Regions from separate parts of the Inquilinus sp. OTU3971 genome, predicted to be linked through region 2. Evidence: riboswitches for the same ligand, from Rfam matches in the RefSeq annotation. Region 2 holds a riboswitch; each other region holds the start of a gene.
The links. Region 2 has a riboswitch for cobalamin ahead of cobU (bifunctional adenosylcobinamide kinase/adenosylcobinamide-phosphate guanylyltransferase). Riboswitches for the same ligand answer to the same signal wherever they lie in the genome.

Region 1: it holds a riboswitch for cobalamin, as region 2 does, so the genes downstream of both, AAHM41_RS26570 (CbtB domain-containing protein) here and cobU (bifunctional adenosylcobinamide kinase/adenosylcobinamide-phosphate guanylyltransferase) in region 2, are expected to answer to the same signal.
Region 3: it holds a riboswitch for cobalamin, as region 2 does, so the genes downstream of both, AAHM41_RS22305 (aromatic ring-hydroxylating oxygenase subunit alpha) here and cobU (bifunctional adenosylcobinamide kinase/adenosylcobinamide-phosphate guanylyltransferase) in region 2, are expected to answer to the same signal.

Annotation. Positions count from the first base shown of each region.
Region 1 covers NZ_JASATH010000126.1:8,545-12,642, forward strand. The annotation lists gene AAHM41_RS26555 (histidine phosphatase family protein) at 1-540, opposite strand, end outside; gene AAHM41_RS26560 (cupin domain-containing protein) at 599-1,015, opposite strand; gene AAHM41_RS26565 (SDR family oxidoreductase) at 1,047-1,799, opposite strand; cobalamin riboswitch at 2,015-2,166, shown strand; gene AAHM41_RS26570 (CbtB domain-containing protein) at 2,198-2,416, shown strand; gene AAHM41_RS26575 (CbtA family protein) at 2,428-3,198, shown strand; gene gph (phosphoglycolate phosphatase) at 3,203-3,835, opposite strand; gene AAHM41_RS26585 (DUF1287 domain-containing protein) at 3,869-4,098, opposite strand, start outside.
Region 2 covers NZ_JASATH010000021.1:41,744-58,060, reverse strand. The annotation lists gene AAHM41_RS07965 (branched-chain amino acid ABC transporter permease) at 1-160, shown strand, start outside; gene AAHM41_RS07960 (ABC transporter ATP-binding protein) at 153-905, shown strand; gene AAHM41_RS07955 (ABC transporter ATP-binding protein) at 911-1,612, shown strand; gene AAHM41_RS07950 (hypothetical protein) at 1,646-1,951, shown strand; gene AAHM41_RS07945 (sugar ABC transporter substrate-binding protein) at 2,057-3,082, shown strand; gene AAHM41_RS07940 (sugar ABC transporter ATP-binding protein) at 3,247-4,743, shown strand; gene AAHM41_RS07935 (ABC transporter permease) at 4,933-5,967, shown strand; gene AAHM41_RS07930 (acyl-CoA desaturase) at 6,044-7,225, shown strand; cobalamin riboswitch at 7,267-7,474, shown strand; gene cobU (bifunctional adenosylcobinamide kinase/adenosylcobinamide-phosphate guanylyltransferase) at 7,595-8,119, shown strand; gene cobW (cobalamin biosynthesis protein CobW) at 8,129-9,172, shown strand; gene cobN (cobaltochelatase subunit CobN) at 9,172-13,092, shown strand; gene cobO (cob(I)yrinic acid a,c-diamide adenosyltransferase) at 13,089-13,715, shown strand; gene AAHM41_RS07905 (cobyric acid synthase) at 13,857-15,326, shown strand; gene cbiB (adenosylcobinamide-phosphate synthase CbiB) at 15,405-16,317, opposite strand, start outside.
Region 3 covers NZ_JASATH010000093.1:26,280-30,377, forward strand. The annotation lists gene AAHM41_RS22300 (hybrid-cluster NAD(P)-dependent oxidoreductase) at 1-944, opposite strand, end outside; gene AAHM41_RS22305 (aromatic ring-hydroxylating oxygenase subunit alpha) at 956-2,206, opposite strand; cobalamin riboswitch at 2,325-2,537, opposite strand; gene AAHM41_RS22310 (haloacid dehalogenase type II) at 2,738-3,460, shown strand; gene AAHM41_RS22315 (Lrp/AsnC family transcriptional regulator) at 3,489-3,974, shown strand.

The DNA.
Region 1 (4,098 bases), on a different contig from region 2:
CAGGATCGCCGCCCGGATCACCGACGCATGGGTCACCGCGATGCCGTGGCCGCCGTCGCCGGCCCGGGCGTCGAGCCAGGACGCGGCCCGGCCCAGCAGCGCCGACAGCGCCTCGCCGCCATGCGGTGTGGCCTCCGGATCGGCCAGCCAGGCGATGACGCCGTCCGGCTCCTCGGCCTGGATCTCCTCCAGCCGGCGCCCGGCCCAGCGCCCGGAATCGACGTCGCGCAGGGTCGGCTCCGCCACGGCATCGAGCCCGAGCGCCGCCGCCGTCTGCCGCGCCCGCAGCGCCGGGCTGGTCCAGGCCCGGTCGGCCCGCCGGATCATCGGCTTCAGCGTGGCCGCACGCGCCAAAGTGCGCTCCTCCAAAGGCTCGTCGGCGGGAAACGCCCCGGACCGGGTGGCGGCGGTGGCGCCGTGGCAGATCAGCGTCAGGCGGGTCGGCATCGGCGGGACCGTTCGGCGGCGGTGGTGCTCGCCGCCAGCAAAGCACAGCCCGAGGGCGATCGGCAGCAGATCGCTCGATCCCGCCCAAACCAACCGCAGCCGATCCTATGGGGTCACCGGCCGCGGCAGGGATACGACCACACGGCAATGCTCATTTCGGGTCCGGTATCACCAGCTCCGTTTCGTCGGTGTTGACGACGAAGACCGCAAGGAGTTTGGACGGCTCCGTCTCGCTGGCATTGGCGCTGACGCCGTGATGGTCGCCCGGCATCTCGGTGAAGTTCTCGCCGGCCTTGTAGATGCGCACCGGCCCCTGGTTGATCTGCATCTTGACGGCGCCTTCCAGCACGGTGGCATAGATCAGCGCCGATCTGGGATGGGTGTGCGCGGGCGAGTAGCCGCCCGGCCCGTATTCGACGAGAACGCCCTTGAGGCTCTTGCCGGGCACGTTCGGCAAGGCGTGCTCGTAGACCAGTGTTACCCTGGCGTTCTTGGAGCCCGAACCTTCGGCGAAGGCCGAGCTCGCGGGGATCGCGAGCAGAAGCGCTGCGAGAATGGTGTGTTTCATGGCGGGATGTCCTTGACGGGCGATGCCGGTGTCAGGCGGGGCGATGGTCGCGCAGCCACGCGTCGAGCGAGATGCGGCCGAGCCGTGCCTCGCCGAGCGGCACCAGCGAGGTCTCCTCGACCGTGCCGCCGAAATAGCGGGCCTGGGGATCTCTCACGACGGGACGGGTGTCGCCGACGGCATCGAGATAGCGGGCGATGATGCGGTCGAAGGGGGCCCGGTCGGGGCCGGCGATTTCGAAGGTGCCGTCCTGCGGCGCGGCGATCGCGGTCTCCGCCACGATGGCCGAGACATCGGCGGCGGCGATGGGCTGGAAGAGACCGCCCGGCAGGCGGATTACCCCGTCCACGACGCTCGACGCGGCGATGGCGCCGAGGAATTCCATGAACTGGGTGGCACGCACGATTGTGTAGGGCACACCAGACGCTTTGATCAGCCTCTCCTGCGCCACCTTGGCCTGGAAATAGCCATTGTCGGGCATCCGGTCGGTGCCGACGATGGAGAGCGCCACGTGATGGCGGATGCCGGCCGTGCGTTCGGCGGCGAGGAGGTTGCGGCCGGTGGTCTCGAAGAACGCGAGCACGGCCTGGGGTTCGAACGAAGGCGAATTGGCGACGTCGACGACCACCCCGGCGCCGTCGAGCGCTTCGGAAAGCCCCTCCCCGGTCAGGGTGTTGACGCCGGTGCTGGGGGAGGCGGCGAGGACATCGTGGCCCGATGCGCGCAGAAGATCGACGGCGCGCGAACCGATGAGCCCGCTGCCGCCGATGACGACGATCTTCATGGTTCACCTCTCGCGGACAGAATATCGAGCGCCGTCTCGGTCGAGGAGCATCCCCCTTCACCTCATGGCCGCGCCCGGAAACGAGATGGAGGATCGCGGATCGCAACCGCCTCCCACCATTGTGCCGACGGGTAGTCCGATACATCAAAGGATGGGCGATCCTCGACCTTGGCACAGGTCGGCCTCGGGGCCGCGAGGGCGGGCCGCGGCTTCGATTGACAGAAAGCAGGCCGCGACCCATGCTGCAGCCGGTTCGCCATGGATGCGGAAGCCGGTGCAAATCCGGCACGGTCGCGCCACTGTGACCGGGACGGCGTCGCCGACGCGGTTCCGGAAGTCAGACCCCGTCATGGCCCGGGTGCATATCAACGGGACGCGAATCCCAGGGGAGCGCTATCATGTCCGACATCACCGCCACGGCCCGTCCGATTTCCATTCCCGTCGGTCCGATTCCGGTCGGCGAGGTGCTGCCCTGGGCGGTGTTCGCCGGGCTGATCCTGCTGCTGGCGGTGTATTTCGTCGGCGCCGAGCAGGGCGCGACCGCGATCTTCTCCGGCAGCTATGTGCATGAATTCGTGCATGACGGCCGCCATCTGCTCGGCTTCCCCTGCCACTGAGGCCAACCGCCATGGTTGGGAGCCTTCTGCTGCGCGGCATGCTGGTCGGCGTGCTGGCGGGGCTGCTCGCCTTCGGCTTCGCCCGGATCTTCGGCGAACCCCAGGTGGACCGGGCCATCGCCCTCGAAGGGACGCTGGGCCATTCGCATGAGCATGGGGACGCCGCGGCTTCGGCCACCGCCGAGGCGGAGGAGCCCGAGCTGGTCAGCCGCGAGACCCAGGCCGGGCTGGGCCTGGCGACCGGTGCGGTCGTGTACGGCGCCGCCATCGGCGGGCTGTTCGCTCTGGTCTTCGCCTTCACCTATGGCCGGGTCGGCCGACTCGACGCCCGCGCCACCGCGGCGCTGCTGGCGCTCGCCGCCTTCATCGCGCTGGTGGTGGTGCCCGGGCTGAAATATCCAGGCAACCCGCCCGCGGTCGGCAACCCGGACACGATCGGCGAGCGCACGACGCTGTTCTTCATCATGCTGGCGATCTCGGTCGCGGCCCTGGTGCTGGCGGTCAACCTCGCCCTCGGCCTGGCCCGGCGCCATGGCGGCTGGGCGGCCGGCATGATCGCCGGGGCAGTCTATATCGCCATCATCGTCGTCGCCCAACTAGCCCTGCCGGTGGTGAACGAGGTGCCGGAGGGCTTCCCCGCCGACCTGCTGTGGCAGTTCCGGATCGCCTCGCTGGGCATGCATGCGGTGCTGTGGACCACCATCGGCCTGGGGTTCGGCGCCCTGGCCGAACGGTCCCTCGCCCGCCGCACCACCGGCGGGCGGTTCGCGCTGTCCCGCTGACCCTCTACGCCGGCAGCAGGTCGGCGAAGCGGCCCAGCCGCGCCGAGTCCTCGACCGGCACGGCCGGGCCGGTGCCCCAGTCGACGATCCGGCAGGGCACCCCGGCCGCCCGGGCGCAGGCCAGGTCGATGCCGGTGTCGCCGACATAGACCGTCTCGCCCGGCGCCACGCCCAGCGCCTCGAGCGTGTGCAGCAGCGGCCGCGGGTCCGGCTTCACATGCGGCGTGGTGTCGGCGCCGACGACCGCGGACAGATGCTGCAGCAGCCCGAGCCGGTCGAGCACCTGCTCGGCCAGCCGCTGCGGCTTGTTGGTGCAGATTCCGAGCCGGATGCCCGCGGCCTTCAACGCCGGCAGCGCCGTCGCCGCATCGGCATAGAGCCGGGACTCCGCCACCGGCCGGGCGGCGTAGTGGTCGAGATAGATCCGGGTGTCGCGGTCGACATCCTCTTCCGGCAGGCCCAGCGCGCGGTGCAGCTTGACCACGAGCATGCGCGCCCCCTCCCCCACCAGGGTCTCGATGAAGGCCACTTCCTGGGCCGGGGCGCCGCGGTCGGCCAGCATGCGGTTGACCGCATGGGCGATGTCCGGCGCGCTGTCCACCAGCGTGCCGTCGAGATCGAAGATGGCGGCCTTCATGCCGGGTCTGCCTGCTGTGGAATCCGCGCCGGCCTAGCCGGTGATGAAGCGGTAGCGGCCGGTGACCGGAAAGTCGAGCAGCCGATCCTCCAGCCGGGTCCCGCCGCCGATGTTGTGGACCACCAGCGGCGCCCCGCTGGTGCCGATCTTGGCCGTCGCGATGGCGATGTGCGGCAGATTGCCCGGCAGCATCTGGGTCACCAGGTCGCCCTCGGCGAAATCCTGCGGCGATTCGGCGGGCAGCGCCCGGCCGCGGCGGCGGA
Region 2 (16,317 bases):
CGGCGCCATCGTTGGCGCCGCTGCCTTCCTGCTGGCCGAGGAGCTGCTGTCCGGCGTCACCGAGCATTGGCGGCTGATCTTCGGGCCGCTCTTGATCCTGGTGGTGCTGTTCCTGCGCGGCGGGCTGGGCGGGCTGCTGGGAAAGGTGCGGCATGACTGATCCGGTCTTAGCCGTTGACGGCCTGTGCAAGCGCTTCGGCGCCCTGACCGTCACCGACGGCGTCGGCTTCGACGTCCGGCCCGGCGAGATCCACGCCCTGATCGGCCCGAACGGCGCCGGCAAGACCACGCTGATCCAGCAGATCTGCGGCCGCCTGGTGCCCGATGCCGGCACCATCCGCTTCCTCGGCGAGGACATCACCCGCCTGCCGACGCATCGCCGGGCTCAGCGCGGCCTGGCCCGCACCTTCCAGATCACCCGCCTGCTGCCCGGCTTCACCACGCTGCAGAACGTGGCGACGGCAGTTCAGCGCCGGCGCGGCTCCAGCTTCCGTTTCATCCGGCCGGTCGGCCGCGACCCTGAGATCGACGCGGCGGCCCGGGCGCTGCTGCAGCGCACCGGCCTCGGCAGCCGCGCCGAGGTGCCGGCCGCCACGCTGAGCCATGGCGAGAAGCGCCAGCTCGAGCTCGCCATGGCCCTGGCGCTGGAGCCGAAGCTGCTGGTGCTGGACGAGCCGATGGCCGGCACCGGGCGCGAGGAGACGGCCAAGCTGGTCGAGCTGCTGCGCGGCCTGGCCGGCACCCTGCCGATGATCCTGGTCGAGCACGACATGAGCGCGGTTTTCGCCCTGGCCGACCGCATCTCGGTCCTGGTCTACGGCCGCGTCATCGCCACCGGCACGCCCGCCGAGATCCGTGCCAGCCCCGGGGTCCGCGCCGCCTATCTCGGCGAGGAGGCTGCGTGACCGCGCTGCTGGAGATCGAGGGGCTGGAGGCCGGCTATGGCGGCGCCCAGGTGCTGTTCGGCGTGTCCCTGACCGTGGCGGCGGGCGAGATCGCGACGCTGCTCGGCCGCAACGGCATGGGCAAGACCACGACGATTCGCAGCCTGCTGGGCCTGCTGCGCCCGGGCGCCGGCCGCATCCGCTTCGACGGCGCCGACATCACCGGCCTGCCGCCCTACCGAGTCGCCCAGGCCGGCATCGGGCTGGTGCCGGAGGGGCGGCAGATCTTCCCGACCCTGACGGTCGAGGAGAACCTGGTCGCCACCGCCGCCGACCGTTTCCGCCGCGCCGCGCCCTGGACGCTCGACCGGGTCTATGCCGTCTTCCCGCGGCTGGCGGAGCGGCGGCGGCATCGCGGGTCCCAGCTGTCCGGCGGCGAGCAGCAGATGCTGGCGATCGGCCGGGCGCTGATGACCAACCCGAAGCTGCTGGTGCTGGACGAGGCGACCGAAGGGCTGGCGCCGCTGATCCGGGCCGAGATCTGGAGCTGCCTCGACCGGCTGAAGGGCGAGGGCCAGTCGATCCTGATCGTCGACAAGACCCTCGACGCCCTGCTGCGCCTGGCCCAGCGCCACGCGGTGATCGAGAAGGGGCGGGTGGCATGGACCGGCACCAGCGCCGAGCTCGCCACAGCCGAGGGCATACGGGACCGCTATCTCGCGCTATGATCGGGATATCGTCGTCCAGCCCGGGAGTGCCAGATGAACACCGCCAACCTCCAGCTCGAAGGCGTCTATGCCGCCCTGACCGCGCTGATGACGGCGCTGCGCGACAAGGGACTGCTCAGCGTCGATGAGATCGACCAGGCGCTGGCCAAGGCGGAATCCTGCCTGGTTGCCGATGTCCGGCGCCCGGCCGAGGTCAGCGCCGCCAATGTCGAGGCGATCTGCTTCCCGCTGCGCTATCTCCGCATGGCCAACAAGGCCGCGGCCGAGGAGCCGGCGCCGGCCTTCTCCGTCCTCGCCGCCCGCGTCGGGCAGAGCAAGGTGCGCGGGCAAACTGTCTGACAAATAGCCGTTGCGTCGCCTCCCGACCGCTGCCAGAGTTTCGCCGGGGCTCGGAAGAAGCCTCGGGTGACTGCGTTTCGACAGCACGATTTTGGGAGGACGTTCATGGGCGATCGCGAGCATCGCAGCCGGCGTGATTTCATCATGGCCGCTGCGGCCACGGCCGGCGCGGCAGCCGCGCTCGGCGGGCTGGATTTCAAGATGGCGGCCCAGGCGGCGGAAGCCGCGGGCCGGTCCGAAAAGCCGCTGAAGGCGGCCTTCTCCAACGCCGGGCTGCAGGCCACCTGGTGCGCCCAGGGCAAGCAGGCGGCGGAATACTGGGGCAAGCTGTTCAACGTCGAGATCACCTGGTTCGACGGCGAGCTGGCGGCGCCGAAGCAGCGCGCCGCGATCGACAACATGGCGTCCCAGAAATGGGATTTCGTGGCGATCCAGGCCTTCGGCATCGGCACCCTGACCCAGCCGGTGCAGAAGATGATCGACGCCGGCATCCCGGTGATCGACATGGACACGCTGATCGCGCCGCTGGACCAGCTCAATGTCCATTCCTTCCTGGCCCCGGACAACGAGTTCATGGGCGGGGCCGTGACCCAGGCGCTGTGCAACGCCATCAATGGCGAGGGCACGATCATCATGACCCAGGGCGCGCTCGGGCACACCGGGGCGCAGGGCCGGGCCCGCGGCTTCGAATCGGTGGTCAAGCAGTTCCCGAAGATCGAGGTGCTGAACACCGACCCGGCCGACTGGGACGTGTCGAAGACGGCGCGCATCTGGGAAACCCACCTGACCAAGTACCCGAAGATCAGCGCCGCCTTCTTCCACAATGACGACATGGCGCTGGCCGCCTACAACGTGATGAAGGCCCGCAACCGGACCGACATCCTGATCGGCGGCGTCGACGCCATGCCGCCGGCGATCCAGGCGGTGGCGGATGGGCGCATGTACGCCACCGTGCGCAACCCGTCCTGCCGCATCCATGGCGGCGCGGTGATCGCCGGGGTCGCGGCCGTGACTGCCGGCGAGAAGAGCGGCGAGGGCGGCATCCCGAAATCCGTGGTCACCGACGGTCCGGTCGTGACCAAGGCGAACGCGGCCGGGATGCAGTGGATGCAGGACCACTTCCTGATCTGATCCCATCGGTAGGAGAGGTATTTCAGGATTTCCGGAACCGTCATTGCGAGCGCAGCGAAGCAATCCAGGGCCAAGCGAACCGGCCCCTGGATTGCTTCGTCGGCTGCGCCTCCTCGCAATGACGACGAGGGCGGACGCTTGGAAACGCTGAACAGACCCGGACGATGACCCAGACCCTTGTGCTCGAGCTCAGCGGCATCTCGAAGGCGTTCGGCGGCGTCCGAGCCCTTCGCGATGTCGACTTCGCGCTCAAGGCCGGCGAGATCCATGGCCTGGTCGGCGAGAACGGCGCCGGCAAGTCGACCCTGATGAAGATCATCGCCGGCGTGCATTCCGGGTATGAGGGCCGGATGCAGATCGACGGGCGGGAGGTCCGATTCCGCTCGGCCCGCGACGCGCTGGCCGCCGGCGTCGGCATGGTGCATCAGGAGCTGAGCATCGTGCCGGACCTCAGCGTCGCCGAGAACGTGTTCCTTGGCGCGCAGCCGCTGACCCGGCTCGGCCTGGTCGATTGGGCCGGCATGCGGCGCGCGGCGGAGGAGCAGCTGCGCCGCCTCGGCATCGACCTCGACCCGCGCACCCCGGCCGGCGCGCTTCCGATCGGGCTGCAGCAGTTGATCGAGATCGCCCGCGTGCTGTTCTCCGGCGCCCGCATCATCATCCTGGACGAGCCGACCTCCGCCCTGTCGCCGCCGGAGATCGAGCGGCTGTTCGGCGTGCTGCGGCGGCTGCGCGACGAGGGGCGCAGCTTCGTCTTCATCTCGCATTTCCTCGACGACATCCTGCGGATCTCCGATTCGGTGACGGTGTTCCGCAACGGCCAGCGGGTCATGAGCGCGCCGGCCGCCGAGACCGACAAGATGATGCTGATCGACCGCATGATCGGCGCCGGCCATGACGAGCTGGAGGAGAGCTACACCGGCGAGTTCCGGCTCGACCCGAAGCCCGGCCATCCGGTGGTGCTGTCGGTCGACAGGCTGTCGCTGGCCGGCCGCTACCGCGACATCTCGCTCGAGGTGCGGGCCGGCGAGGTGCTGGGCATCTACGGCTTCATGGGCTGCGGCCAGCTCGAGCTGGCGCGCACCCTGTTCGGCAAGCTGCCATCCGACAGCGGCCGGATCTCGGTCGCCGGGCGCCCGGCGCGACTGTCCAGCACCGCCAAGGCGCGGCGGGCCGGCATCGCCTTCGTGCCGGAGAGCCGACGGGCGATGCTGTTCCACCATGAGCCGATCTACAAGAACGTCTCGATCGCCATCCTCGACCGGATCTCGCGCTGGCTGCTGAAGCCGGAATCCGAGCGCGGCATCGCCCGGAAGCACGTCGAGACGCTGCGCATCCGCACCCCGCATGTCGATGCCGAGCTCGGCGCGCTGTCGGGCGGCAACCAGCAGAAAGTGGCGCTGGCCAAGTGGCTGACCTACCCACCGCGCGTGCTGATCCTCAGCGAGCCGACCCGCGGCATGGATGTCGGCGCCAAGGAGGATGTGGTCGGTATCGTCCGCGGCCTGCGCGACCAGGGCATCGGTGTCGTGGTGGTCTCGGCCGAGCCGGAGACGGTGCTGGCGCTGGCCGACCGCATCCTGGTGATGCGCAAGGGCCAGATCGCCCGTGAATTCGCGGACGGCACGGTCAGCAAGGACCGCCTGCTCGAGGCGGCGTGACAGGAATGTCGGGCATCTCTTTGCATGTCATACCAATGACCTTTGAGATGGACTCCTCGGTCCTTTCCCCGTCATGGCGAGGCGCGGAGCGCCGTGGCCATCCAGGGGCCGGTGCCGCTGATGGCCACGCCCCTTCGGGGCTCGCCGTGACGACTTTGTATTTCGGATCGCTATAGGGGCGGAAACCTGATGGGCGCGCAGACCACACAGACCACCCGCAGCACCGGCGCCAGGCTCGGCGCGATGCTGGGCAGCCAGCTGCGCAACATCGCGCCCTTCATCACGCTGATCGCCCTGCTGGTGTTCTTCGGCGTCGCCAGCCCGTCCTTCCTGACGGTCGACAATTTCAGCAACGTCCTGAACCAGGTGTCGGTCACGGCGATTATCGCCGTCGGCCTGACCTTCGTCATCCTGTGTGCCGAGATCGACCTGTCGGTCGCCGCCATCGCCAACGCCGCCGGCATCGTCGTCGCCTTCCTGACGGTGCAGGAATCCTATGTGAACATCGCCAATGTGCCGCTGCCGGGCTGGGCCGCGATCCTGGTGGCGCTGGCGAGCTGTGCCGTGCTGGGCCTGATCAATGCCTTCGGCGTGACCCGGATCGGCATCCCGTCCTTCATCATGACGCTGGCGATGATGCAGATCGGCGCCGGCATCTGCGCCATGCTGGTGCGCGGCCAGATCGCCTATGCCGTGCCGCCGATCCTCGTCACCCTGGGCTCGGGGTCGATCGGCGGCGTTCCCTGGATCGTGATCGTGGCCGGGATCACGCTGCTGATCGCCCATCTGGTGCTGACCTATACGCGCTTCGGCCGCTACGTCTACATGGTCGGCGGCAACCGCGAGGCGGCGGAGTTCTCCGGCGTCAATGTCCGGGTCGTCATCGGCGCGGTGATGGTGATCTCGGCGGTGTGCTCGGGCCTCGCCGGCATGCTCGGCGTGGCCTATTTCGGCAGCGCCCAGCAGAACGAGTTCGACACCTTCCTGCTCGACGCCATCGCCGCGGTGGTGGTGGGCGGCACCAGCCTGTTCGGCGGCCGTGGCGGCATCGGCAACACCATCGTTGGCGTGCTGATCCTGGGCGTGCTGAACAACGGCCTGGACCATGTCGATATCGACAGCTTCCTGAAGATCCTGATCCGCGGCCTGATCCTGCTGGCGGCCCTGGTGATCAACGTCTACGCTCAGCGCCTGCGGACGGTGCGCGGCGCTACGTCCGCTTGACGGCGCCGCGCCGATCCCTATCTAGGGGACGCCCGGCGCCCTTTCGTCGAGGTCGATGCACCAGAGACGAGCATATATGACGGAGCCCATGGCCACCTCGCAGACCGGCCCGGTCGCGCCTACGGACGAGCACGAGGACATCCTGTATCCGGAGGCGGGTCCGTTCGTCCTGCTCCACCTCGCCGCCTTCGCGGCGATCTGGACCGGCGTCACCTGGCAGTCCGTGGCGATCTGCATGGTCCTGTATTTCCTGCGAATCTTCGCGATCGGGGCCGGCTACCACCGCTATTTCGCCCATCGCGCCTATTCCACCGGCCGGGTGTTCCAGTTCATCCTGGCCTTCCTGTCGCAGAGCACGGCGCAGAAGAGCACGCTGTGGTGGGCCGCCAAGCACCGGCACCACCACCTTCATTCCGACACCGAGCAGGACGTGCATTCGCCCCGGCACCGGGGCTTCGTCTATGCCCATCTCGGCTGGATCTTCTCGACCCGCCACCGTACGACGGATCTGAGCAAGATCGCCGATTTCGCGCGCTACCCCGAGCTGATGCTGCTGCACAAATACGAGCTGACCCCGGCCGTCATCCTGGCCGCGATCACCTTCCTGATCGGCGGCTGGCCCGGGCTGGTTGTCGGCTTCGTCTGGAGCACGGTGCTGGTCTATCACGGCACCTTCTGCATCAACTCCCTGGCCCATGTGCATGGCCGCAAGCGCTATGTCACCGGCGACGATTCCCGCAACAACTGGCTGCTCGCCCTGATGACCATGGGCGAGGGCTGGCACAACAACCACCATGCCTATCAGAGCAGCGTGCGCCAGGGCTTCAGATGGTGGGAGGTCGACCCGACCTTCTACATCCTGAAGGCCCTGTCCTGGTGCGGCGTGGTCTGGAACCTCAAAACTCCGCCCGAGGCCGTGCTGCGCAACGAGCAGCGGCTCGGCACCAAGATCATCGAGCGCGCAGCGGCCGAGCTGGCGGCCAGCTTCCCGACCGAGCGGATCGCGGCGGCGCTGCACGAGGCGCTGGCCCATGCCCATGCGCCGACCTTGGCCGACCTCCGCGACGCTTTGGCGACCGCGCAGCACAAGACCGTGGACCTGCTGGCCAAGGCGCATCTCCCGAGCTTTCCGACGCGGGATGAGGTCCGGCTGCGGGCGGCGGCGATGTTCGCGAAGTCCCGGTCGATGGAGGACATCGTCGAGCGGGCCCACCGCCTGGTCCTGGAAGCCGTCGGCCGGCGCCTGGCCGCGGCCTGAGCCGCGGCATCGATTGACCGCCCGCGATACGCCGCCTACTGTGCCGCCATCGCGCAGCCGGTTCCCCGAAGGCGGACGCCCGAGGGGTGAAAAGGGAACGCGGGATGGCCGATCCTTGGCCTGATCCGCGGCTGCCCCCGCAACTGTAGGCGGCGAGCCCACCTCCGACAGCCACTGGCCGATGGCCGGGAAGGCGGAGGCAGGCGATGACCCGCGAGCCAGGAGACCTGCCGGCGAGGCGATGCGTGCGAACCGCCGGGCGGGGTGAACCGGTGGCGCGGGATGCGCGGCGCCTCTCGGGCACCGTCTCCGGCGTCCAAGCCCTGTCCGGCCGAGCGAAGGGCGAGGGCATGTTGCACCGACCGATTCATGGCTGAGCTCCCGGCGGCGACGCTGGTGCTGGGCGGCGCCCGGTCGGGCAAGAGCCGCCATGCCGAGGCGCTGGTCGAGAGCCAGCCCGGCGACTGCATCTACCTCGCCACCGCCGAGGCCTGGGATGCCGAGATGGTGGAGCGCATCTCCCACCACCAGGCGCAGCGCGGCTCGCGCTGGCGCACCGTCGAGGCGCCGCTCGACCTGGTCGAGACGCTGGGCCAGGCCGCCGGTCCCGGCCGTGCCGTGCTGGTCGACTGCCTGACGCTCTGGCTGTCCAACCTGATGCATGCCGACCGCGACATCGCCGCCGAGACCGACCGGCTGGTGCGCTGGCTCGCGGCGCCGCCCGGCCCGGTGGTGCTGGTGTCGAACGAGGTAGGGCTCGGCATCGTCCCCGACAACGCCCTGGCCCGCGCCTTCCGCGACCATGCCGGGCGCCTGCACCAGGCCGTGGCCGCCGTCGTGCCCTCGGTCGTCTTCGTCGCCGCCGGCCTTCCCCTGACCCTGAAATCCGCCTGAGGACCCCGAATGCCCGCAAAGATTCCGGCCACCGTCGTCACCGGCTTCCTCGGCGCCGGCAAGACCACGCTGATCCGCCACCTGCTGCAGACCGCGAACGGCCGCCGGCTGGCGCTGATCATCAACGAGTTCGGCGATGTCGGCGTGGACGGTGACCTGCTGCGCAGCTGCGGCGACGCCACCTGCCGCGAGGAGGATGTGGTGGAGCTGGCCAATGGCTGCATCTGCTGCACCGTGGCCGACGACTTCATCCCGACGATCGAGAAGCTGCTGGCCCGCGCCGAGCCGCCGGAGCACATCGTGATCGAAACCAGCGGCCTGGCCCTGCCGAAGCCCCTGGTCAAGGCGTTCGGCTGGCCGGAGATCCGCACCCGGGTGACGGTCGACGGCGTCATCACCGTGATCGACGGCGCCGCCGTGGCCGAGGGCCGCTTCGTGCCGGACGAGGAGGCCCTGGCGGCTCAGCGCGCGGCCGCCCCAGTTGGTTCAGCGGGGGCGCTGGACCATGACAGCCCGCTGGAGGAGCTGTTTGAGGACCAGCTGGCCTGCGCCGACATGGTGATCCTGAACAAGACCGACCTGCTGGACGACTCGTCGCTGTCCGCCGTCTCGACCGGCCTCGCCGCCCAGCTGCGGCCGGGGGTCAAGGTGGTCAAGGCCCGGCACGGCGCCATCGACGCCGGGGTGCTGCTGGGCCTCGGCGCCGCGGCCGAGGACGACCTGGCGGCGCGCCCCTCGCATCACGATGCGGAGGAGGAGCACGACCACGATGATTTCGAGAGCTTCCATGTCGATCTCGGCACCGTCGCCGACCCGGATGCCCTGGCGCGCAAGCTGAAGCCGGTGATCGAGGCGCATGACATCCTGCGGCTGAAGGGCTTCGCCGCGGTCGCTGGCAAGCCGATGCGGCTGGTGGTGCAGGCGGTCGGCGGCCGCATCCAGCACTATTACGACCGCGCCTGGCGCGCCGACGAGGTCCGCGGCACCACCCTGGTGGTGATCGGCGAGCGCGGCCTCGACCGCGCCGCCATCACCGCGGCGCTGGCGGCCTGATGCATCTTCTCGCCGCCAAGCCGGGCAGCATCGCCGACGGGTCGGAGGCGGTCGATCTGGGCCAGAGTCCGGGCGACATCGTCGTCCTGACCGCGGCGGACACCGAGCTCGCCTGCCTGTCGGCGGCGCGGTCCGGATTCGGCGAGGAGTTCCCGCGGCTGCGCCTGGCCAACCTGCTGCAGCTGGGCCACCACCTGTCGGTCGACACCTATGTCGACGACGTGGTCAGCCGGGCGAAGCTGGTGGTGGTGCGGCTGCTGGGCGGCGCCGGCTACTGGCGCTATGGCATCGAGCAGGTGCACGCCGCCTGCCGGCGCGAGGGCATCGCCTTGGCCGTGCTGCCGGGCGACGACAAGCCGGATGCCGATCTCGACGACCTCTCGACCCTGCCGGCAGAGGCGCGGGGCCGGCTATGGCGGTACCTGGTCGAAGGCGGGATTGAGAACGCCCGCAGCTTCCTGGCCTATGCCGCGACCCTGGCCGGCCACGACCTGCCCTGGGCCGAGCCCCGGCCGCTGCTGCGCGCGGGGCTGTACTGGCCGGATCTGAGGCATCCGTCGTTCGCGGAGATCGAGCGGCGGTGGAGCGAAGCGGCTCAGCCCTTGCCAAACACTCTCCCCCTCCCCTTGCGGGAGGGGGGCAGGGGGAGGGGGCTCGCGCCGAAAGAGCCGAATGACGGGGATGAGCCTGATCCCCTCGTCGACAAACCCCACCCCCTACCCCCACCCGCATGGGGAGGGGGAGGATTTGAGGAGGCCGTTCCACATGCCGAGTCGGCCCCCGTCATCGGCCTCGTCTTCTATCGCGCCCTGGTCCAGGCCGGGAACCTGGCGCCGGTCGACGCGCTGGTCGCGACGCTACGGCAGCGCGGGCTGAACCCGCTGCCGGTCTTCGTCTCCAGCCTCAAGGACGCGGTCTCGGCCGAGCTGGTGGCGGACGCCTTCGCCCGCCACCCGCCTTCGGTGATCCTGAACGCCACCAGCTTCGCCGTCTCCAGCCCCGGCGGCCCGGCCCAGCCGACGCCGTTCGACGCGGCGGACTGCCCGGTGCTGCAGGTGGTGTTCTCCGGCGGGGCCGAGGCGGCGTGGCGCGAGGGCACCCGCGGCCTGTCGGCCCAGGACCTGGCGATGAACGTCGCCCTGACCGAGATCGACGGCCGGGTGCTGACCCGCGCCGTGTCGTTCAAGTCGGAGGCGCGCTGGGACAAGCTGACCGAATGCACCGTGGTGTCCTATCGCCCGGTGCCCGACCGCATCGATTTCGTGGCCGATCTCGCCGCCGCCTGGGCCGGGCTGCGCCGCACGCCGCCGGCCGGGCGCAAGGTCGCGCTGGTGCTGGCCAACTACCCGAACCGCGACGGCCGCCTCGGCAACGGCGTCGGCCTCGACACCCCGGCCGGGACGGTCGAGGTTCTGCGCGCGCTGGCGGCTGCCGGCTATGCCGTCGCGGATCTGCCCGCGGATTCGGCGGCGCTGATGGCCCGGGTCTCCGCCGGACCGACCAACGCGCTGGAGGCCCGTGCCGACCGGGCCGGCGGCGTGTCCTATCCCCTGGCCGACTATCGCGCCTATTTCGACGGCCTGCCCGGGGCCGTGCGCATGGCGGTGACGGCCCGCTGGGGCGAGCCCGAGGCCGATCCCTTCGTTGAGGGCGAGGCCTTCCGCCTGGCCGTCCACCGCTTCGGCCATGTCCTCATCGGCGTGCAGCCGGCACGCGGCTACAATATCGACCCGCAGGCGACCTATCACGACCCGGCGCTGGTGCCGCCGCACGGCTATCTGGCCTTCTACGCCTGGCTGCGGCGAGACTTCGGGGCGCAGGCCATCGTCCATATGGGCAAGCACGGCAACCTGGAATGGCTGCCGGGCAAGGCCCTGGCCCTGTCGCAGGACTGCTTCCCGGAGGCCGCCTTCGGCCCCGTGCCGCATCTCTACCCCTTCATCGTCAACGACCCGGGCGAGGGCACCCAGGCCAAGCGCCGGACCGCCGCCGTCATCATCGACCATCTGACGCCGCCACTGACCCGGGCCGAAAGCTACGGCCCGCTGAAGGACCTCGAGGCGCTGGTCGACGAATACTACGAGGCCGCCGGCATGGATCCGCGCCGGCTGGCCCATCTGCGCGACCGCATCCTCGACCTCGCCCGCTCCACCGGGCTGGACCGCGACTGCGGCGTGGCGGCCGACGCCGATTCCGACTCCGCTTTGGCGCAGATCGACAACCATCTCTGCGAGCTGAAGGAGATGCAGATCCGCGACGGGCTGCACATCTTCGGCTGCTCGCCGGAGGGCGACCAGCGCACCGACCTGCTGGTGGCGCTGACCCGGGTGCCGCGCGGGACGGGGCAGGGCGGCGACGCCTCGCTGATCCGCGCCTTGGCGGCCGATCTCGGCCTCGGCTTCGATCCGCTGGATTGCCGTTTCGGCGACGCCTGGGCCGGGCCGCGGCCGGCGGTGCTGGGGCCGGAGACGGGTTGGCGCACCTGTGGCGACACGGTCGAGCGGCTGGAGGGGCTGGCTCGCGACCTCGTCGCCGGTGCGCGGGCACCAGAGCCAGGCTGGGCCGCCACTGCCGCCGTCCTCGGCGAGATCGAAACCACGGTTGCGCCCTCCGTCGACCGCTCCGGCGCCGCCGAGATCGACGGGCTGCTGCGCGGCCTGGATGGGCGCTTCGTGCCGGCCGGCTCTTCCGGCGCGCCGACCCGCGGCCGGCTGGACGTGCTGCCGACCGGCCGCAACTTCTACTCGGTCGACAGCCGCACGGTGCCGACCCCCGCCGCCTGGCATCTCGGCTGGAAATCCGCCTCGCTGCTGGTCGAGCGGCACCGGCAGGAGCATGGCGACTGGCCGCGCACCATGGCGCTCAGCGCCTGGGGCACCAGCAACATGCGCACCGGCGGCGACGACATCGCCCAGGCGCTGGCGCTGCTCGGCGTGCAGCCGCGCTGGGACCCGGCGTCCCGTCGGGTCACCGGCTTCGAGGTCATGCCGGAAGGGGTACTGGGCCGGCCACGGGTGGATGTCACCCTGCGCGTCTCCGGCTTCTTCCGCGACGCCTTCCCGAGCCAGATCGACCTGTTCGACAGCGCCGTCCGCGCCGTCGCCGCGCTGGACGAGCCGGAGGCGGCGAACCCGCTGGCAGCCCGCGTCCGGGCCGAAACGGCGGCGCTGGTCGAGGGCGGGATGCCCGAGGCCGAGGCCCGCCGCCGCGCCGGCTTCCGGGTCTTCGGCTCGAAGCCGGGGGCCTATGGCGCCGGGCTGCAGGCGCTGGTCGACGAGAAGCTGTGGCGGGACGAGGCCGATCTCGGCCGCGCCTATCTGGAATGGGGCGGCTGGGCCTATGGCGACGGGGCCGAGGGCGCGGCGGCGCATGACCTGTTCGCCCGCCGGCTTCAGAAGGTCGAAGCCGTCGTCCACAACCAGGACAACCGCGAGCACGATCTGCTCGATTCCGACGATTACTACCAGTTCGAAGGCGGGCTGGCGGCGGCGATCCACCACCTCTCCGGCGCGCGGCCGACGGTGTGGCACAACGACCATTCGCGCCCCGAGCGGCCGGTGATCCGGACATTGCGCGAGGAGATCGCCCGCGTCGTCCGCGCCCGGGTTGTCAACCCGAAATGGATCCGCGGCGTGATGCGCCACGGCTACAAGGGCGCCTTCGAGATGGCGGCGACGGTCGACTACCTGTTCGCCTTCGCCGCCACCACCGACGCCGTGGCCGACCACCAGTTCGACCTGGTCTATGATGCGATGCTCGGCGACCCCGAGGTGCGGACCTTCCTGGAGCAGGCCAACCCGGCCGCGGCGCGCGAGATTGCGGAGCGGCTGCAGGAGGCGCTGGACCGCGGCCTGTGGCAGCCGCGCGCCAATGCCGTCACCCATGAGCTCGACCTGATGACGAAGGAGCCCCTCTCATGAACACCGACGGCATGACCGAGGACGAGATCAACGCCCGCCACGCCGAGAAGATGGCGAAGAAGAAGGCGGTGCGCGACCGGATGCTGGCCGGCAAGACCATCGAGAAGGGCCTGCTGATCGTCCACACCGGCAAGGGCAAGGGCAAGTCGACCGCCGCCTTCGGCATGGTGCTGCGGTCGATCGGCCACGGCTTCCGCACCGGCGTGGTCCAGTTCGTCAAGGGCAGCTGGGACACCGGCGAGCGCCATGTGCTGGAGCGGTTCCCCGACCTTGTGACCATCGCCGCGATGGGCGAGGGCTTCACCTGGGAGACTCAGGACCGCGAGCGCGACATCGCCGCCGCCCGCGCCGCCTGGGAGGCCGCCAAGGCGATGATCCGCGACCCGTCCTACCGCCTGGTGCTGCTGGACGAGTTGAACATCGTGCTGCGCTACGACTACCTGCCGATCGATGAGGTGGTGGCCTTCCTGCGCGACGAGAAGCCGGCGGACACCCATGTCATCGTCACCGGCCGCAACGCCAAGGATGAGCTGATCGAGATCGCCGACCTGGTCACCGAGATGACGCTGATCAAGCACCCGTTCCGCGACGGGGTGAAGGCGCAGGCCGGGATCGAGTTCTGATGGTCATGCCGTGTTGATGGCTTCCTTTCTTCTGTCATTGCCGGGCTTGACCCGGCAATCCAGGGGCCACGAGCGCAGGCGGTTCCCGGCCTCCCTGGATGCCCGGGTCAAGCCCGGGCATGACAGAAGGGGGAACGGGGCATGAAAGTCCCCGCCCTGATGGTCCAGGGCACCGGCTCCGATGTCGGCAAGTCGCTGATCGTCGCCGGGCTGTGCCGGGTGTTCGCTCGGCGCGGCCTGCGGGTGCGGCCGTTCAAGCCGCAGAACATGTCGAACAACGCCGCGGTGACGGCGGATGGCGGCGAGATCGGCCGGGCCCAAGCGCTGCAGGCGCGGGCCTGCGGCGTCGACCCGACCGTGCACATGAACCCGGTGCTGCTGAAGCCGGAGAGCGAGACCGGCGCCCAGGTGATCGTCCAGGGCCGCCGCATCGCCACGCTGAAGGCCCGCGACTACGCCACCCACAAGCCGCAGTTGCTGGCGGCGGTGCTGGACAGCTTCGCCCGCCTGTCGGCCGAGGCCGACCTGGTGCTGGTCGAGGGCGCCGGCAGCCCGGCCGAGGTCAATCTCCGCGCCGGCGACATCGCCAATATGGGCTTCGCCGAGGCGGCCGACCTGCCGGTGGTGCTGGTCGCCGACATCCACCGCGGCGGCGTCATCGCCAGCCTGGTCGGCACCCATGCGGTGATCGCGCCGGCCGAGGCGGCGCGGATCCGGGGCTTCATCGTCAACCGCTTCCGCGGCGACGCGGCGCTGTTCGCCGATGGCGTGCGGATCGTCGAGGACCGCACCGGCTGGTGCGGTCTCGGCATCGTGCCGCACTGGCCGCAGGCCGCCCGGCTGCCGGCCGAGGACGCCAACGCCCTGGCCGAGATCGAGATGCCGCACGGCCGGGCGATCACCGTCGCCGTGCCGGTGCTGTCGCGCATCGCCAATTTCGACGACCTCGACCCGCTGCGGCTGGAGCCCGACGTGGCGGTGCGGATGGTGCCGCCGGGCGAGGCGCTGCCGGGCGACGCCGACCTGGTGCTGCTGCCGGGGTCGAAATCGACCATCGGCGACCTCGCCTTCCTGCGCGGCCAGGGCTGGGACATCGACATCGCCGCCCATGTCCGGCGCGGCGGGCGGGTGCTGGGCCTCTGCGCCGGCTTCCAGATGCTGGGCCGAAGGCTGCACGATCCGGACGGCATCGACGGCCCGCCGGGCTCGGCCGACGGGCTCGGCCTGCTCGACCTCGAGACCGTGATGACGCCGGAGAAAAGCCTTGTCGCCGTCGCCGGCACGCATTTGCCGACCGGAACGGCGATCCGCGGCTACGAGATGCATGTCGGCCGCACCGAGGGTCCGGCCCTGGCCCGGCCGCTGCTCGACCTCGACGGCCGGCCGGACGGCGCCGTCTCTGCCGATGGCCGCGTCGCCGGCTGCTACGTCCACGGCCTGTTCGCCGCCGACGGCTTCCGTGCCGCCTTCCTGGCCGGGCTCGGGCCGCGCGCCGAGGTCGGCCTGGCCTATGAGGCCACGGTCGACGCCACGCTGGACGGGCTGGCCGACCATCTGGAGCGGCATCTGGACATGGCGGCGCTGGCGCGGATCGCGGGGCTTGCGGCGTAGGTTGGGTTCGCAAGGCGAACCCAACATTTCGACGTCGATCTCGCGGCTGGAACGTTGGGTTCGCGTCGCGAACCCAACCTACAGAATCAGTGCTATCGCGACCGTCGCCAGGACCAGGATCACCCCGGCGCCGCTGGTGACGGCGAGCGCCCGGCGGATGTCGCGCGGCGTTGCCTCCGCCCGGCCGCCATCGCCCATCCAGGCGTCGGGCACCACCGAGCCGTGGTATTGCCGCGGCCCAGCCAGGGCGAGGCCGAGGCCGCCGGCCATCGCCGCCTCCGGCCAGCCGGCATTGGGCGAGCGGTGCTTCGGCGCGTCGCGCAGCATCGCCCGCCACGCCGCGGCGATGCGACCGCCGCCGAAGGGCGCAGCCAGGGCCAGCAGGGCGCCGCAGAGCCGGGCAGGGACGAGGTTGAGGAGATCGTCCAGCCGCGCCGAGGCCCAGCCGAAGGCCTCGTGCCGGGCCGTCCGGTGGCCGATCATGCTGTCGGCGGTGTTGACCGCCTTGTAGACCAGGATCCCGGGCAGGCCGAGCAGCGCGAACCAGAAAGCTGGCGCGAACACACCGTCGGAATAGTTCTCGGCGTCGCTCTCGATCGCGGCGCGGCACACCCCGGCCATGTCCAGGCTCTGCGGGTCGCGGCCGACGATCATCGACACGGCGCGGCGCCCGCCCTCCAGCCCCTCCAGCTCGCAGGCGGCGGCCACAGCGGCGACATGGTCGTGCAGGCTGCGCTGGGCCAGGAAGATGGCGGCAAGGACGATCTCCAGCACCCAGCCGAAGGGCACGCGCAGCAGTACGGACAGGCCCCAGCCGATGCCGCCGGCCAGCACCACCAGCAACAGCGTCGCGGCGATGCCGGCAGCGCGGCGCCGGGCCGGAACATCGCCGTCATGGTTCAGCCGGCGATCCAGCCAGCCGATCAGCCGGCCGGCCAGGGCGACCGGATGCGGCAGCCGCCGCCACAGCCAGGGCGGGTCGCCGACCACG
Region 3 (4,098 bases), on a different contig from region 2:
AGGCAGGTGCCGCACAGGCCCTGGCGGCAGGCGGTCGGGATGCGCAGGCCGCAACCTTCCGCCGCCTCCAGAACGGTCTGGCCCGGCAGCACCGCCGCCTTGCGGCCGGAGCGGGTGAAGGCGACCTGCATCCCCTCCCCGGCCGTCTCCGGCGGCGGCGCGATCGGGGATGCCACCGGCACCGGCGCCGGAGTGGCGCCGAAGCTTTCCTCGTGCCAGCGCGCCGAGGGCACGCCGAGCTCGCCCGCCACGTGCCGGGCGGCCTCCATGAACCGATCCGGGCCGCAGCAGAACACCGTCCGCCCGGCCAGGTCCGGGCACAGGGCGGAGAGCAGCGCCCGCTCCAGCCGGCCGCTGGCCCAGCCCTCGCCCGCCGGCGCGCCGGTGACGACGAAGCGCAGCCTGAGGCCGGACGCGACCTCGGCCATGTAGCCCAGCTCCGACCGGAACAGCAGGTCCTGCGGCCGCCGGGCGAAATGGACATAAACCACATCGGTCTGCGGCGCGGTGTCGAACAGCCAGCGCGCCATCGACATCATCGGCGTGGCGCCGCTGCCGGCCGACAGGAACAGGTAGCGCTCGGCCGGGTGGTCGAGCAGCGAGAAGCGGCCGGTAGGCCCGTGCGCCGTCAGCGCGTCGCCGACCTTGAGCCTGTCGAACAGCCAGCGCGTGGCGACGCTGCCCGGCTGCACCTTGGCGGTGATCTTGGCGTGGTGCGGCCGCGACGGGGTGGAGGCCAGGGTGTAGGTGCGCAGGACCGGCTCCGGCCCCGCCGGCAGCTCCAGCGTCACGAACTGGCCGGGGCGGTAGGAGAACCAGCTGCCGTCCTCCGCCTCGAAGCGGAAGGTGCGGACGTCCGGCGCCTCCTCGCGGATGCCGATGCAGCGCAGCCGCGTGGTCTTCGCGTTCCACAACTTGGGCGTCGCGCTCAGAGGGCCGGGCACGTCCTGCCGCCTCAGGCCACGTCGCGGATCGAGGTGGCGGCGGTGCCGCCGCCGAGCCGATGGGTGAGGGTGTCGGCATACCAGTCGACGAACTGGATCACCGCGCCCTCATGCATCCGCGAATACGGCCCGGGCTCATAGGCCGGGGACAGGATGCCGCGCTGGTTCTCCTCGACGATGCGGCGGTCCTCGTCATTGGTCGCGGTCCACACCTCGGTCAGCGCCTTGAGGTCGTAGTCGACGCCCTCGACCGCGTCCTTGTGCACCAGCCATTTGGTGGTGACCTCGGTCTCGGTCGGGCTGATCGGCAGGATGCGGAAGCTCAGCGCGTGGTCGGCCAGCAGGTGGTTCCAGCTGTTCGGGTAGTGGTACAGCAGCATCGAGCCGAGCTTGGTGGTCGGGAACTCGGCCAGCAGGCGGTTCACCGCCGGCTGGCCGCTCATGGTCATCGAATGGGCGTCGTTGATGAACGGCACCCGCATCACCCGATACTGCATGTCGTCCGAGATCTGGTAGCGGCTGGGCAGGCCGATCGCCTCGCAGCTCTGCCAGTGCTCGAGAATCTCCGGGTTCTCCTCCATCCCCTTCTGGCCGCTGGTCAGGGTCGGCTGGTCGGAGAAGACGCGGCACAGCTCCGGATGATTGCCGGAGCAGTGGTAGCATTCGCGGTTGTTCTCCATCACCAGCTTCCAGTTGCCGCGCTCGATGATGGTCGAGCTGTGGGCGACCTTGGCCTCGGCCAGGAAATGCGGCGCCATATAGGGCTCGACCATGCGCCGGAACGGCTCGAAGTCGCGCGGCTGCTCGGCCAGCGAGATGAAGATCCAGCCGCCGACCTCGTGGCATGCCACCGGCTTCAGCCCGAACTGCGCCGGGTCGATCGCATCCATCATGTCGCGGGCGAAGATCAGCTTGCCCTCGAGGTCGTAGGTCCACTGGTGGTAGGGGCAGACCAGCCGCGGGCGCGAGCCGCGCTCGTCGGTGCACAGGCGCGAGCCGCGGTGGCGGCAGACATTGTGGAAGGCGCGGATGGCGCGGTCGCGGCCGCGCACCACGATCACCGGATACTCGCCGATCTGCACGGTCAGGAAATCACCCGGCCGCGTCACCTCGCAGGCATGGCCGACGAACAGCCAGTCCTTGTAGAAGATGTGCTCCAGATCCAGCGCGAGATAGGCGGGGCTGGTGTAGAAATCCCGCTTCAGGCTGAAGCCCGGCGCGCGGGACAGCAGATCCATCAACATGGCCGAACGCGCTTCCATACCCGATCTTCTCCTCTGGGCACGGTCGCAGATGTGGCTTCCGGGTACGCGCCCCCGAGGACCGGCGACCGAACCGGACCCTCGCGAACATGCCCGCCGACCGCCCACCGCGATCATCGAGACAAACTCCCTCGAGGCTGGTTTCCGGGCTCCGGCGGGCTTCTTGGCCGGTGCGGCGCCTTCCCGGATCGCTCCAGTGGCCCCTGCCGCACCTTACACCGCCGTTACCGTTGCGGGGGCAGCGCCGGACTTCCACCGGCTTCCCAATTCTCCGATCCGCCGCTGCTCTGTTCCACAGCATCGGACCGGCACCTCTTGGCGGCGATCATGGCGCGACTCCGCGGCCCCGCACGCTCCAGAGCCGACACGCCATGACGCGGCTGCGACACGAGTCCCAGCCCCCGGCGACTCGGCATTTCCTGCTGCTGAGCGACCGCGCTGCGCCAGCCTCTGCCGCCGCCGGATGCGAATGCGCAGCCCCTGCCGGCACCGCCGGCGGACAATCGGGAAATCGAAACCGGAGGACGCATCATGACGCTGACCGATTTCAAGATCCTGACCTTCGACTGCTACGGCACGCTGATCGACTGGGAGACCGGCATGGTCAACGCGCTGGCACCGCTGACCGCCCGTGCCAAGCAGCCGCTGACCCGCGACCGGATCCTGGAGGCCCATGCCCGCCATGAATCGGCACAGCAGCGCTGGACCCCGGCGCGGCGCTACAGCGAGCTGCTGGCGATCGTCTACAAGCGCCTGGCCGAGGAATGGGGCGTGACGGCGAGCTGGGAGGAGGCGCTGGCCTATGGCCGCTCGATCAAGGACTGGCCGGCCTTCGCCGACACCGCCGGCGCGCTGCAGTACCTGAAGAAGTACTACAAGCTGGCCATCCTCTCGAATGTCGACAATGCCAGCTTCGCCCTCAGCAATGTCCGGCTGCAGGTCGAGTTCGACGCCGTCTTCACCGCCGAGGACATCGGCAGCTACAAGCCCGCTTCGCGCAACTTCGACTACATGCTGGAGAAGCTGGGCGGCATGGGCATCGCCCCGGGCGAGGTGCTGCACACGGCGGAGAGCCTGTTCCACGACCACGAGCCGGCGACGGCGGCGGGGCTGGCCACCTGCTGGATCCACCGCCGCCACGCCGAGGGCGGCTTCGGCGCCACCATGAAGCCGGCGACCGAGCCCAAGGTCGATTTCCGCTTCACCAGCATGGCGGAACTGGCAAAAGCTCACCAGGAGGCGCTGCGGGGCTGAGTCCCGCAGCCGATCGGACGAGGGCAGGATGGCGCCGAAGCTGGACCGGATCGACATCGCCATCCTGGCCCGGCTGCAGGCCGACGGGCGGATCACCAACGCCGCGCTGGCGGACGCGGTCGGCCTGTCGCCCAGCCCCTGCCTGCAGCGGGTGAAGCGGCTGGAGGCGGCGGGCTATATCGCCGGCTACGGCGCCCGCATCGCGCTGGCCAAGCTGACCGAGACCGTGACCGTGTTCACCGAGGTGACGCTGAGCGACCACCGGCGCGAGGATTTCATCCGCTTCGAGGCCGGGCTGGCGACGGTGGAGGAGCTGCTGGAGTGCCACATGGTCAGCGGCGGCTACGACTACCTGCTGCGCTTCCTGACCCGCAGCATCGCCCATTACCAGCAGGTGATGGAGGCGCTGCTGGACCGCCGTCTCGGCATCGAGAAGTACTTCAGCTACATCGTCATCAAGTCGCCGATCCTGCGCCAGGCCGCCCCGCTGCAGAAGCTGCTGCGGGGGGAGTAGGATCGATCATCAGAACAGAACCGCCTTTTTTCTTCCTCCCCCTCCCGCAGGGGGCTATCGGATTCACACATCTCATCCGCACGTTCGCCGGGCCCTGTTCGTTGCCTCTCCCGCTTGCGGGAGA